2 regions of the Bacillus sp. 5RYD7K genome follow, and region 2 is predicted to be linked to the other one. Evidence: riboswitches for the same ligand, from Rfam matches in the RefSeq annotation. Region 2 holds a riboswitch; the other holds the start of a gene.
What was found. Region 2 has a riboswitch for S-adenosylmethionine ahead of ACQE26_RS14375 (2-hydroxyacid dehydrogenase). Riboswitches for the same ligand answer to the same signal wherever they lie in the genome.

Region 1: another riboswitch for S-adenosylmethionine. It lies ahead of metN (methionine ABC transporter ATP-binding protein MetN); the one in region 2 lies ahead of ACQE26_RS14375 (2-hydroxyacid dehydrogenase).

What each region holds. Positions count from the first base shown of each region.
Region 1 is NZ_CP191200.1:1,645,510-1,652,098, reverse strand. Features, by position in the region: gene ACQE26_RS08200 (carboxymuconolactone decarboxylase family protein) at 1-140, opposite strand, end outside; gene metQ (methionine ABC transporter substrate-binding lipoprotein MetQ) at 233-1,048, opposite strand; gene ACQE26_RS08190 (methionine ABC transporter permease) at 1,062-1,730, opposite strand; gene metN (methionine ABC transporter ATP-binding protein MetN) at 1,723-2,748, opposite strand; SAM riboswitch class I at 2,854-2,960, opposite strand; gene ACQE26_RS08180 (SCP2 sterol-binding domain-containing protein) at 3,072-3,422, opposite strand; gene ACQE26_RS08175 (thioredoxin family protein) at 3,519-3,839, opposite strand; gene ACQE26_RS08170 (toprim domain-containing protein) at 3,848-4,210, opposite strand; gene ACQE26_RS08165 (YusG family protein) at 4,278-4,514, opposite strand; gene gcvH (glycine cleavage system protein GcvH) at 4,569-4,952, opposite strand; gene ACQE26_RS08155 (arsenate reductase family protein) at 5,012-5,368, opposite strand; gene ACQE26_RS08150 (acyl-CoA dehydrogenase FadE) at 5,482-6,589, opposite strand, start outside.
Region 2 is NZ_CP191200.1:2,808,790-2,815,378, reverse strand. Features, by position in the region: gene ACQE26_RS14385 (RbtT/DalT/CsbX family MFS transporter) at 1-24, opposite strand, end outside; gene ACQE26_RS14380 (FGGY-family carbohydrate kinase) at 62-1,540, opposite strand; gene ACQE26_RS14375 (2-hydroxyacid dehydrogenase) at 1,559-2,560, opposite strand; SAM riboswitch class I at 2,682-2,774, opposite strand; gene ACQE26_RS14370 (molybdopterin oxidoreductase family protein) at 2,921-4,975, shown strand; gene ACQE26_RS14365 (hypothetical protein) at 5,056-5,340, shown strand; gene ACQE26_RS14360 (hypothetical protein) at 5,386-5,610, opposite strand; gene ACQE26_RS14355 (MarR family winged helix-turn-helix transcriptional regulator) at 5,788-6,366, shown strand; gene ACQE26_RS14350 (hypothetical protein) at 6,359-6,589, shown strand, end outside.

The sequences.
Region 1 (6,589 bases), 1.2 Mb from region 2:
GAAAAACACTGTTCAGTAAATTCATTAAACTTCCGCCCCATCATCGGCATTTTTTGCTCGAATATGCCTAAACCTTCTTTATATTGTTTCAATGCGTCATGCACGCTTTTTCCGTTATCCTGGTATTGAGCCACTGCCATTCCCTCCAATCGTTAACCTTCCTTTTTATTATGGACAGTTCTCCGATTAATACCCGAAAAAAACCCCGGATGATCCATCCGGGGTTTTTGCTTTATTCAGATACAGGAAGCACGGCTCCGTCGTATTTTTTCTCAATAAAGTCTTTGATTTTCTTAGAGTGAAGCACTTCCATAAGCGCTTTGATTTTCGCTGATTTTTCGTCGCCTTTTCGCACAGCGATGATGTTTGCGTACGGGTTGTTTTTCGTTGATTCCACTTGAATCGCATCTTTTAACGGATTCAGTTTGTTTTGAATCGCATAGTTGACGTTAATGAAGACTGCATCGCCTTCTTCTTCATTATATGCTTTCGCCGTTAATTCAGGGGCGATTTTTTTGAATGTCAGGTTTTTCGGGTTTTTCGTAATGTTTTTCGTAGTGGCGTCAATCGTTTTTACCTTCGGATCAAGTGTAATCAGTCCGGCTTTTTCAAGCATCGCCAGCATACGGCCTTGTTCAGCGACGTTGTTTGTCATGATGATGGTCGCGCCTTTAGGCAGGTCTTTCAGTGATTTGTATTTTTTCGTATAAATACCGAACGGCTCAAGGTGAACGGCTCCGGCATTCACGAGTTTGTAATCTTTATTTTCTTTCATTTCCTGTTCAAGGTAAGGAACATGCTGGAAGTAGTTCGCATCCACTTCATTATCAGCTAACGCTTTGTTGTACATTTTGTAATCGTTCAGCACTTTTACTTTTAATGTGTAGCCTTTTTCCTTCAGGAGCGGCTCCGCTTCTTTTAAGATTTCAGCGTGCGGCGTCTTTGTCGCAGCGACGACGATTTCCTTTTTATTTGATCCGTTTGATCCGCAGGCGGCCAAAACTCCCGCGAACACAAGCAGCAGCGCACTTAGTACAATCTTTTTCAATGTAAATCCTCCCTTATCTTTTGTCTATTATATTTGTAATCACATCACCGATGATTTGAATGATAAAGACGATGATGAGTATAAATACTGTCGCTACAAACGTTACATCCGTATTATTGGACTGGTACCCCTCTACATATGCAAGGTTTCCGAGTCCGCCTGAACCGATGGCGCCGGCAATGGCGGTAGATCCGATCAGGGCGATGGCTGTAACGGTGATGCCCGAAATTAACGCAGGCATTGATTCAGGAATCAGCACTTTGAAGATAATCGTCGATGTCTTTGCTCCCATTGATCTGGCAGCTTCGATGACTCCTTTATTGACTTCCCGCAGCGCGATTTCAACAAGCCGGGCATAAAACGGCGCGGAGCCGATAATCAGCGCAGGCAATGCGGCGTTCGGCCCTAAAATCGAGCCGACTAAAATCTTAGTAAAGCCGAGAAGCAGAATAATTAAAATAAGAAACGGAATAGACCTGAAAATATTAACGACCGCCGCAATCACGGTGTTAATGATTTTATTTTCCCATAAGCTTCCCTTGCCCGTTAAAAAGAGCAGAAGACCGAGTATCGCTCCGATGACAAATGAAAAGACTAAGGCGATGACCGTCATATAAAGGGTCTCGTATGTGGCCGTCCACAGCTCGGTTAAATCAACGTTCGGGAACCATTTTTCAAACATTTGTGATCACCTCTGCTTCTACCTGTTTGTCTTTGATGAACCGGATCACGTTTTCTACTTCTTTTTCCTGACCGTCAATATGGATGAATAAAGAACCGTAGGCTCCGTCCTTCGTCTGTGAGATTTTCCCCTGCAGAATATTGACGTCCACCTCAAAGTTTCGGATCATCTCCGTAATGAGGGGCTGCTCGGCGGCCTGCCCGACAAATGAAAGCTGAATCGTTTTTCCTGTCGCGGTTTCCTGCAGAAAATGCTGGATGGTTTCTTTCGTCTCCTCCGGTTCTGTCACCTGCTGAACGAAACGCTTGGTCATCGGTTCGCGCGGGTTTCTGAAAACTTGGAGCACTTCGCCTTCTTCAACGACTTTCCCGTTTTCCATAACGGCGACTCTGTTGCAGATTTTTCGGATGACGTGCATTTCATGGGTAATGAGCACGATCGTCAGACCGAGTCTGTCATTTATATCGGATAAAAGATCCAAAATTGAATCGGTCGTCTGCGGGTCGAGCGCTGATGTCGCTTCATCGCACAGAAGGACTTTCGGATTGTTGGCGAGCGCCCGGGCGATGCCGACACGCTGCTTTTGACCGCCGCTCAGCTGTGACGGATAAGACTTTTCTTTCCCCTCTAATCCGACCAGTTTAATCAGCTCATCGGCGCGGCGGACCCGTTCGCTTTTTTTCACGCCGGCGATTTCCAGCGGAAACATAATGTTCTCCCGAACGGTGCGCGACCACAAAAGGTTAAAATGCTGGAAAATCATGCTGATTTCCTGGCGCGCTTTTCTCAGCCCGCGGCTGCTTACTTTATTTAATTCCGTCCCCGCAACTTCCACGATACCTGACGTCGGCTTTTCAAGGCCGTTCAAAAGACGGATTAAGGAACTTTTACCAGCTCCGCTATATCCTATAATTCCAAATATTTCGCCCTTTTTGATATCAAGAGTGACATCTTGGACAGCATTGACATCCCCATGCTTCGCTTTATAAATTTTTGAAACATTTTGAAGATGGATCAAAGCAATCACCTGCCTTACACTATTCTAAGAAATCTTCCGGTTTTCTACGCAAAAGAAAAGCCTTTCTGCAAAAATGAGCAGAAAGGCTTATTGAAAAAGGCCTTTCTCTCATCTTTCAAAGCAGACCGCTTTGAGTGAATTGGCACCATTTCAACATCGTTGATGGTTGCCGGGCTTCATAGGGCACTTCCCTCCACCTCTCTTGATAAGAGAAAACATATCGTATTTTCGTCCGGAAATTCTTACTGTAGAATAGCACGGCGAATGATAAAAAGTCAATAAAATAAATAATGGAAGCTATTGTCACATAGTAGATTGGCAGTTTACGGCCGTTTGCTGATCGTCTGAAAAAATCCGTTTGTCAGCCAGAGGATGGCCTCCAGCTTCAGCAGGGCCCGGAATGATCCTTTCACTTTGAGTTTTCCGCTTTGGATGAGCTTCTGCAAAGAGACATCACCGTGCAGGAGATGGATGATTTCCGTCTGGTTTCCGTAAAAGGTCAAATTAGATTTTTCCTTTGAAACCGACGTTTTTCTCATTTCTCCCTGTCCGTTAATTGAGACCGTTAAGGCTTCCTTTTCTCCCTGGAATGTAATCAGCAGCGTTGAGGCGTTTAATAGCGGTTTCAAAAACAGATGCTGTCCGTCATTCTCCAAAACTTCTATTTTCTCCACTCGTATAACCTCCCGTTTTAATGGCCATACATACACTTTCTCTTTTTAACGGACAGAACCCTTTATAAACCGCACGACATTTTCCTGTAAAAATTGTCACATCGGGAACGTTTGCGATGTTTTTTGTTTAATCAGCTCATATAAATAAGAAACGGAGCGGAAGGCGTATCCTTTCTCAACAAGTTCTCCGCCTTTAAACAGCAAAAAGCACGGAACGCTCTCAATCTGATAGGCTTTGGCGAATGCGGGGGAATAATTCACGTTGTTTTTATAGAAGGCGGTGCCGGGCAGCATTTCTTCGACGACAGAAAGCATCTTGGACGCCAGCTGGCATGTGCCGCAAAACGGGGTGTACAAATACAGGAGATAGACGTCATCCTGAATCAATTCGAGTTCATTTTCTTGGAGTTCTTTCATTTTGATTATCACCTCAGGTCGTTCTTTTTCAAAAATACAGGGTCTGCATCAAGGCCGGCTCTGATCAGCACAGATGCGAGATGATGGCCCGGGCACGACTCGACTTGCCTGTATGTTCTGTCTATATAGATATGGCGCGCTTCGGGAAGCTCCCGTTTCAGCTGTTTTCTTAATTTTTCTCCGGATTCATCTGCGTCCGTTAATATAAAGACGTCTCTGTCAAACAGGCGGTCCGCCAAATCTTCCAGTTCGGTTTGGCCGATCGTCCCGTTTGTACAGACGATTTCCGCGGGTTCGATGAGCACTTCTCTGACTTTGATTTTATCCGATTTCCCTTCTACGATGATCACCTTTTCATCTTCGTTGTTCATAAGCATCACCTGCCGATTGTTTTAGCGTCAGATTAAAAAAGAAGGCAGTGAAATTCACCGCCAACTGTTAACACCAGCCGTTCTCATAATCGCAATCCACATATTTCGGATCACTGCCGTTTATGACATCGGCTGTTTTATAAAATTTTTGATTCTCAAATGAAAAGCCCTGTTTGAGCTCGTACTGGTTCATGCCTGTCATCTCGCCGATGGCTTCATTTTCATGAAACAAGGAAAACCGGCCGTTTTGAAAGCGGCCCGTGACGTTTTCCGTCACATCGACCTTTTGTTTATCAAAAGCCATATTAGACACCTCCCGTTACAGATAGAATGTCCAAATGGCCCTTTTGCTATCCGATCAGTCTTCCTGTGTCATTTCGTCATACTGCTCGGAAGTCATGAGGTTTTCGATTTCTTTAGCATCAGCCGGTTCCACGACGATCATCCACGCTTTTTCATACGGAGATTCGTTTACGAATTCAGGGCTGTCATCAAGGTCTTCGTTCACTTCCGTCACCGTTCCGTTAATCGGTGCGTACAATTCGGATACGGTTTTGACGGATTCTACGCTGCCGAATGGCTCGTCCGCTTTAATTTCAGCGCCGACTTCCGGAAGCTCGACAAATACGATATCGCCAAGTTCGGCTTGCGCGAAATGTGTAATCCCGATACGGGCTTTTCCGTCCTCAACTTTGACCCATTCGTGCTCTTTGGAATAACGCATATCTTTCGGTGTGCTCATCTAAATCCCTCCAATTTTTTCTTATAATAAGAAGATACCATAATTCTTAGAACGCGGCATTACATCCAATATTTTTCGAATTGGTCTTCTTTGAAGCCGACAGTGACTTTTTCGCCGTCTGTCGTAATCGGGCGTTTCAGGAGCATACCGTCAGATGCCAGAAGGTCAAGCTGTTCATCCTCTGACATATGATACAGTTTTTCCTTTAGGTTCAGCTCGCGGTATTTCATGCCGCTCGTGTTGAAAAACTTTCTCAGCTCAAGGCCGCTCTTTTCATAGAGGTCTTTAATTTCTTCTTTCGACGGAGTTTCCTCCACAATATGTATCTCGTTTATTTCCTTACCGCGGTCTTCCAGCCATTTTTTCGCATTACGGCACGTTCCGCATTTAGGGTACCAGTAAAAATTTAACGACATCTTCTTCACCCCTTGTAAATGATCGTCGTTATTTTAACACAATCACTTGTAAAAACCTATAACGTTGCTTCATGAAAAAGCGCTCCGGATGAAGGAGCGCTTACAGCATGTGATCAGACGATATATTTTTCTTCACGGAAGACAGCGGCAGCCGCTTCACGTTTTTTCCGGATCAGATTTTTCGGTGTCAGGCGCGTCAGTTTGCGCAGCACGGAAAGCATCATGCGGAGGGAATCTCCTTCCTCCATGGCGATCAGTGATTCTTTGGCATGCGCTTCAATATTCTGAAGGGCTTCCTGGGCAAAGATCTCCGTATATAACAGCTTTTGCGCGGCTTTTTCGGCACCGTCCGCCGCAATCGCTTTTTCCGTTCTGAGGACAGCAGATTCCAAAGCGTACACCGCGCTGACGATATCAGCGATGTTCACCATGAGTTCCTGCTCGCCTTCGATCTCTTTTCCGTATTTCTGCGCCGCGAGCCCCGCTGTCAAGAGGGCGATCTTTTTCGCCTGTCTGACAATGTATTTTTCCTGTTCAAGAGGCTCTGAGCCCGGCTCTTCAGGCATCAGCATCATGAGCTCTTCCTGGAGCGCCTTCGCTTTTTCAAAGAGCGGAAGCTGCCCTTTTACGGCTTTTTTCAGGAACGTGCTCGTTACGATCAGGCGGTTGATTTCATTTGTGCCTTCAAAAATTCTGTTGATTCGCGAGTCACGATAGGCGCGCTCCACTTCATATTCCTGCATAAACCCGTAACCGCCGTGAATTTGAACGCCTTCGTCGGCAATGTAATCAAGCGTTTCAGATCCGCACATTTTGTTGAGCGAGCATTCAATCGCGTACTCGGCGATTGACTTTGCGACTTCGCGTCCGTCTTTTTGCGCTTCTTCCGTCAGCCGGCTCATATTATCTTCGAACAAGCCCACTGTTCTGTATACAGAGCTCTCCATGGCGTAAAGCCGTGCCGACATTGTCGCAAGCTTTTCCTGAGTGAGCGTGAAGCTTGAAATCGGCGTTTTAAATTGCCGGCGCTGGTTTGCGTAAGCGGCAGACAGCTCAATCACCCGTTTAGAAGCGCCGATTGTGCCGACGGCAAGCTTGTAGCGTCCGATATTCAGGATATTAAAGGCGATGACATGGCCTTTTCCGATTTCGCCAAGAAGGTTCTCTTTCGGCACTTCCGCCTGATCTAAAATCAGCGTTCTCGTCGATGAACCTTTAATC
Region 2 (6,589 bases):
CGGAATTCCTATTTTATTAAGCATTTTTTGTTCCTCCTCAGCAATCTTTCATGTTGTCATCTCATCCCCAAGTCAGGCTTTCACCGCTGGGCTGAAAATGCGCAAATAATTTTTGCGTCTGTTTCCATTCTTCATATTGGAAGAGATCCGTCTGATCCGATTCCGGTTCAATTACCTTTATGCGGTTCGAAAGTTCTTCTTTCACACCGAGAGCTTCGTTGCAGATCATCGCCGCCCCCATTACGGATGCCTGGCTGAAGCCTTCTCTCTTATAGATTTTCTTTTGGAGAAGGTTAGCAAGAAACTGCGTCAAAGCATCACTTTGGAAACCGCCGCCGCACACCTTCACATCATCTTGTGAAAAGGAAGACACCTGTGTTAACGCCTCATAGTTCCATTTGATTGAAAAAGCGATTTCCATCAGAGCGGCTTTGACAAAATGCGCTCGGCTTAAACTTTGGGACAGCGGGGCATCAAAAATAAATCCGCCTTTTGCGAGTGCGTTTTTCTCAGACGATAAATAGGAGCCTAACGCTGAAACACAAGCTTGATCATGTTTCGGCAGACTGGCGATTTCCCGTTCCATGACGCTGTAGGATTCATTCGGATAAAAAATGGATTTTAATTTTTGATAATTGAGTCCCGTTACACCCGGATTCGTTTCAAGAAGCCATTGACCTTCTTCTGTATGGCAATTCAGCCATGCATTCTCTAAACTTTCGGTTCCGGTCTCCGCTGTTATCTTTGTAATCGGCGTCGTTGTGCCGGATACGATGACGATATCTCCGGGCTTTGCATCTGCACTTTTGATGGCAAGCTGTGTGTCTCCCCCGCCTGCAATCACAGGCACTCTTTCAGAAAGACCGAGAACCGCCGCTTTCTTAAACGTTAACATTCCGACCACCGTCCCAGATCGGACGAGTGAAGGAAGAATGGCAGAAGGCACCCCGAAGATGTTGCATAATTTCTCTGACCACGCCTTTTTCCTTACGTCAAACAGCAGTGTTTCAGCAGCCTGTGACGGTTCATAGCTTAAAATACCGCTCAGCTCAAATGTCACCCAGTCACTGATGCTTGTGATGTACTTCACTTCTTTCCATAATGACGGCTGTCTTTTTTTTAACCCGACAAGTTTCATGGCGGAAAATAAAGCGCTCGGAAGGCGTCCGGCGCGCTGATGTACTTCTTCTTTTAACTCGATCTCTCCCTCCCATTCGCGCCCTCTATTATCAATGTTGGGCAGACCGAGAAACGCCTTTTTATCTTTATTAATCAGAACAATTCCCTGCCTCTGGCTTGTTGAGGTGATTCCGATTAATGTAATATGTGGGCTTTTGGCAATAACCTTCCTTGCCATAGCGCTGATTTGCTTCCATAACCCTTCCGGTGAGAAATATCGTCCGTCCGGATAAAGCGGATCCGTCACATATTCAATGTCTTCCCTTTCCAATGCTGTCACATCGCCGCCGGCAGTCACAACCGCGACTCGCGCATTCCCAGTCCCGATGTCAAATACAAGGTAGCCTTTTTGTTCAGCCATTACAGCCTCCTCCTTTTTCTATCCTTCCATCTCAAGTTCTCTTTTGTTATAAAGTTCACGTATTGAGCAGGTTTGATCTTGTTTCCATTTGAAAAGCGCTTCATTTAAAATCTTCACATGATGATCCTCCACTTCAAATGTTGCGCCCGCTAAATGGGGAGTCGCTAACACATTCGGCAAAGAGATCAATTCATAATCAGAAGATTCAGGCGGTTCGTGATAAAACACGTCAAGGATCGCTCCCTTAATCCGCCGTTCTTTCAGCACCCGCAGCAGCTCTTTTCTGTCTGTAACCGCCGCTCTTGATGTATTGACAAAAACAGCTTCTTGCTTCATCAATTGAAAATGCCGGGCGCCGATCAGGCCGATGGTTTCATCGGTGCGCGGCAAATGAACGGAGACAATATCACTTTCAGAAAATACCCGTTCAATCGTCGTTTTTTCATACTCCCGGTTCTCATGATTGACAAAGGGGTCATAGTACAGCACCTTGCAGTCAAAAGCCGTCAACAGCCGGGCGATTCTCTGTCCGACAGCTCCGAAACCGATCAGGCCGACTGTTTTCCCCGTCAGCTCATTTCCCCTGAATTTGACGTAAGCCTGCAAATAATCACCATTCCACTTCCCGTCCTTCAGCCACTGATGAGAAGAATACGTGTGGCGCAAAAACGAAATGACATTTCCGATAAACATTTCAGCAACAGCCTGGGCATTGCGGGCCGGTGTATAGAAGACAGGGATATTTCTTTTAGTCGCCGCCGTGATATCCACATTAGACGGCATCCCTCTGCAGACGCCGATAAAAGCGGAATCCGGCAATATATCAATCACTCGCTCTGATACCTCATCAAGTTCGGTAATAAGCCCCGACGCGTTTGTCTCTTGAATCATCCAGATTAATTCATCTTCCCGATAGGCCCGGCCGTGCTTCTTCCACGGCAGGTGCACAGTCCGCCCGAACAGATCTGTCAGCTCCTTCAGCCCCTCGTCGTGATAGGGTGCGGTAATTAAAACCGTCATGGTGCAAAACATCCTTTTCACATAAATTTTTTCACAAAAAAATCTCTTTCCCCGAAGAAGGAAAGAGATTCATATACCGTCTTTATCCGCTTGAAGCGCACAAATATGTATAGACCATTCTTTCCTATCTTTCAAGCATACGCTTGCTGGAATTGGCACAATAAATGTTGCCGAGGTTTCATAGGGCCAGTCCCTCCACCTCTCTTGATAGAAAATAAAATGATGAAATTGTCAGGCTTTTAAAAGAATAAACTCATCATAGATAAGTCTTTCCGTGATGTCAACACTTTTTTTCTGAATTGACGATCTATTTCGAAATGTTATAATGCTTACAATATAAAAAAAGAGGAGAAATGGGCTATGAATTCTGCTGCAAAACAGCCAAACGGGGTCTTTAAATCGGTGTGCTCACTGGACTGTCCCGATCAATGCGGCTTACTTGTGACAAAAAAGGACGGAAAAATCGTTAACATTCAGGGAGACCCGGATCACCCCGTCACATCAGGGAATATTTGCAACAAAGTCAGACACATGGCTGAGCGCATTTATGATGAAAAACGTTTAACCGTCCCGTTAAAACGGATCGGCGAAAAAGGTGAAGCCGTGTTTACGCCTATTTCATGGGACGAAGCAATCAATACGATCAGTGCGCGCTGGAAAGAGCTTATTGCCGAAGAAGGAGCGGAAAGCATTCTCCCGTACAGCTTTTACGGTAATATGGGAAAACTGGCGGCAGAGGGAATGGACCGCCGTTTTTTTCACCGACTTGGGGCGAGCCAGCTCGAACGGACGATCTGCAGCAAAGCCGGATCTGAGGGCTATAACTATACAATGGGAGAAGGCGCGGGTACTGACCCGGAAGAGACCATACATGCAAAGCTCTTTATTTTTTGGGGAATCAATGCCGTCAGCACGAATATGCATCAGGTCATGATTGCTCAAAAAGCCCGGAAAAAAGGAGCTAAGATTGTCGTTATCGATGTACATAAGAACCAAACAGGCCGGCTTGCCGATTGGTTTATTCCCATTCGCCCCGGCACAGATGCCGCACTCGCTCTCGGTATCATGCATGTTTTATTTGCCGAGAACCTTCACGATGAAGCATTTCTCACAGAATACACCGAAGGCAGTGAAGAATTAAAAGCGCATGTCAAACAGTATGATCCGGAAACGGTTTCTGTTATGACAGGCGTTAAAGCAGACGATATCAGACGCCTTGCGAGAATGTACGGGGAAACCTCCCCTTCCCTTATCAGAATCGGAAACGGCATTCAGCACCATGACAATGGCGGTATGATCGTCCGCACCGTCGCCTGCCTTCCGGCTGTGACAGGACAGTGGCTCCGCACCGGGGGAGGCGCAATCAAGCACAACAGCGCGGTATTAAACTATAACAGACAAGCGCTCCAGCGGCCTGATCTGCTTTACGGCAGGAAGCCAAGATCATTTAACATGAACAGGCTCGGAAGCGTTCTTTTAGAAACAAAACCGCCCGTGCGCTCCTTGTTTATTTACGGAACCAATCCCGCGGTAGTTGCGCCGGAAGCGAATAAAGTCAGAAAAGGCCTGCAGCGGGACGATTTATTTACAGTCGTTCACGATCTGTTTTTAACGGAAACCGCCAAATATGCGGATATCGTTCTCCCTGCTGCATCTGCTTTTGAAAACACGGATTTTTACACGTCTTACTGGCACCATTTTATTCAGCTGCAAAAACCGGTGATCGAACCATATGGGGACAGCAAATCGAATACGGAAGTGTTCCGTTTGCTTGCCGGGGCGATGGGCTTTACCGAGCAGGAGCTTCAGGATTCCGATGAAGAATTAATCAGACAGGCGCTGGACTTTCCCGCCAATCCGTATATCGAGGATATTGATTACGATTCGCTTTCATCCCATTCTTTCATGAGAGCGAAACGGAAAAAACCGCTTTTTCCGGGCAAGCTCAAGACACCGAGCGGAAAAATTGAGTTATATTCTGAAAAGATGAAACAGGACGGTTATCCGGCGCTGCCGACGCACATCCCTCTTGAGAGTGATGATAATTTCCCGCTGTTATTTGTCCCGGGACCGAATCATAACTTTTTAAACTCGACATTTTCGAATAATGAAAAACACGTAAAACTGGAAAAAGCGCCAAAGCTTTTTATTCATACAAAAGATGCTGAGCGCCGGAACATCGAAGACGGGGAAACCGTGAGAATTTGGAACAACCGCGGCGAATGTGAATTGACAGCTTCAGTCGGCGAACAGGTGCTTCCCGGCGTTGCAGTCAGCCAAGGTCTTTGGGCCGACGCGGATGATAAAAAACAGCTGGTCAATTCACTCACTCCCGATCGGCTTGCAGATATGGGCGGAGGCGCTGTTTTCTTCTCCGGAAAGGTGCAGGTGGAAAAGATCGGAAAGCAAAAATAAGCTCCCCCGCTCTTACTGAAGGTGAATCCTTTCGGCGGAGACCGTATAAAACATAATGACTTTTATTGGAGGTTTGCTGTATGGATATCATTACCGGCATTGGCATCGCTTTAGCCGGATATTTCATAGGAGACGGATTAAAAAACTTTAAATCACCTGATCCTCATGAACACACTGACCAAATTCTCATTAAAGAAAAAGACTTACACTATTATATTGGCTATTATTTAGGCGTGACTAAGGAAGAAGCAAAACATATCGTGCCTGACACTTCCGACATTCCGCATATCACCAGAAACGGAAAGCGGTATGTACAGAAAACTGCATTAAGAGAATGGCTGACTTCCATGCTGGAAAAAGAATAACAGCTGCCGTGAATAGCGGGAAGAGAGTTCTTCTCTTCCCGTTCATTAAGATTTGCCGCCCTGCCTCTCTTCAACCCCAAACATACGAGAGATATCGTTCTTACTTAACGAAACATCCCCTTCTTTGGATCTCAAATAAAACCCTTTCGTATATAACCGTATGACTTCCTCGTATGCAAGCTCATGACGAAGGACCGCCATTAAACGCCCGTCTTTTTCATCCTGTTTATTGAACCATTCATACTGTTCTGACCAGTTCACTTTCTGCATGTCAAACACCTTCTCGCATTTATTATACTTATTTCACCTTTTGAAAACACTCCGACTGCCTGTGACATTAGTAAAACAGCCATACCTCCCCCCTTTTAGTCACCAAGTTGACTTATTTCCTATTTCGATGTATATTGTAATTGTCAACATGGTGACAATTTAGATTGGAGATCACTTATGGATATTAATTTACTAATGAAAGAACTGCATTTTATGCAACAAAGTTACGCATCACTGTTTTCGGTCGTCAATAAGGTGCAAACTCGCGGAGACGAATACTTAGACATGTTGACTTCCCGACAGCACATGACTCTTATCGCTATTGCCCATTTACCGACGGAAGATACCACACTTATGAATATCGCTAAAAAGCTGGGCACAACAAAACAAACCGCTAACAAATTAATTTCAAGCCTCGCGAAAAAAGGATATGTTCGCACTGTATCAAGTAAACAGGATAAACGTTCAATCAATATTGAGATTACCCCTGAAGGAAAAAAAGCGTTAATTTCCTGTTCAGAAAAATCCATCTATTTTTTAGCGGATATGTTTCATGAGTTCACAACTGAAGAAGTTGAAACATTCTGGAGGCTATTGCAAAAACTTTATCGTTTTGATGGTGAAAAACAGGATGGTTTTGAAGGAAAAGCACATTTGAAAGTTGAAGACCAGGCTCAATTCATCTTAGATGGCTATGAAGAAAAAATCATGGCTGAATTTTCAAAACGGCGATACGGGAGTGCAGACGATGAATAATATGCTTTATCGAAAAGTAAAAGAGGCAGAGAATAAGATAAAGGAAAAAAGCTATGAGCTGAAAGATAAAATTGATCAATTTATTTCTCATGCCAAATATAAAATTCATTGCAAACGCAAACTGGACCGAGCCGGCAATTATATATCAATTGCCATTGGACTCTTTATCCTAACTGCCTCGTGGCTGACCGAAACACAATGGCTGCTTTGGATAGGTGCCGCG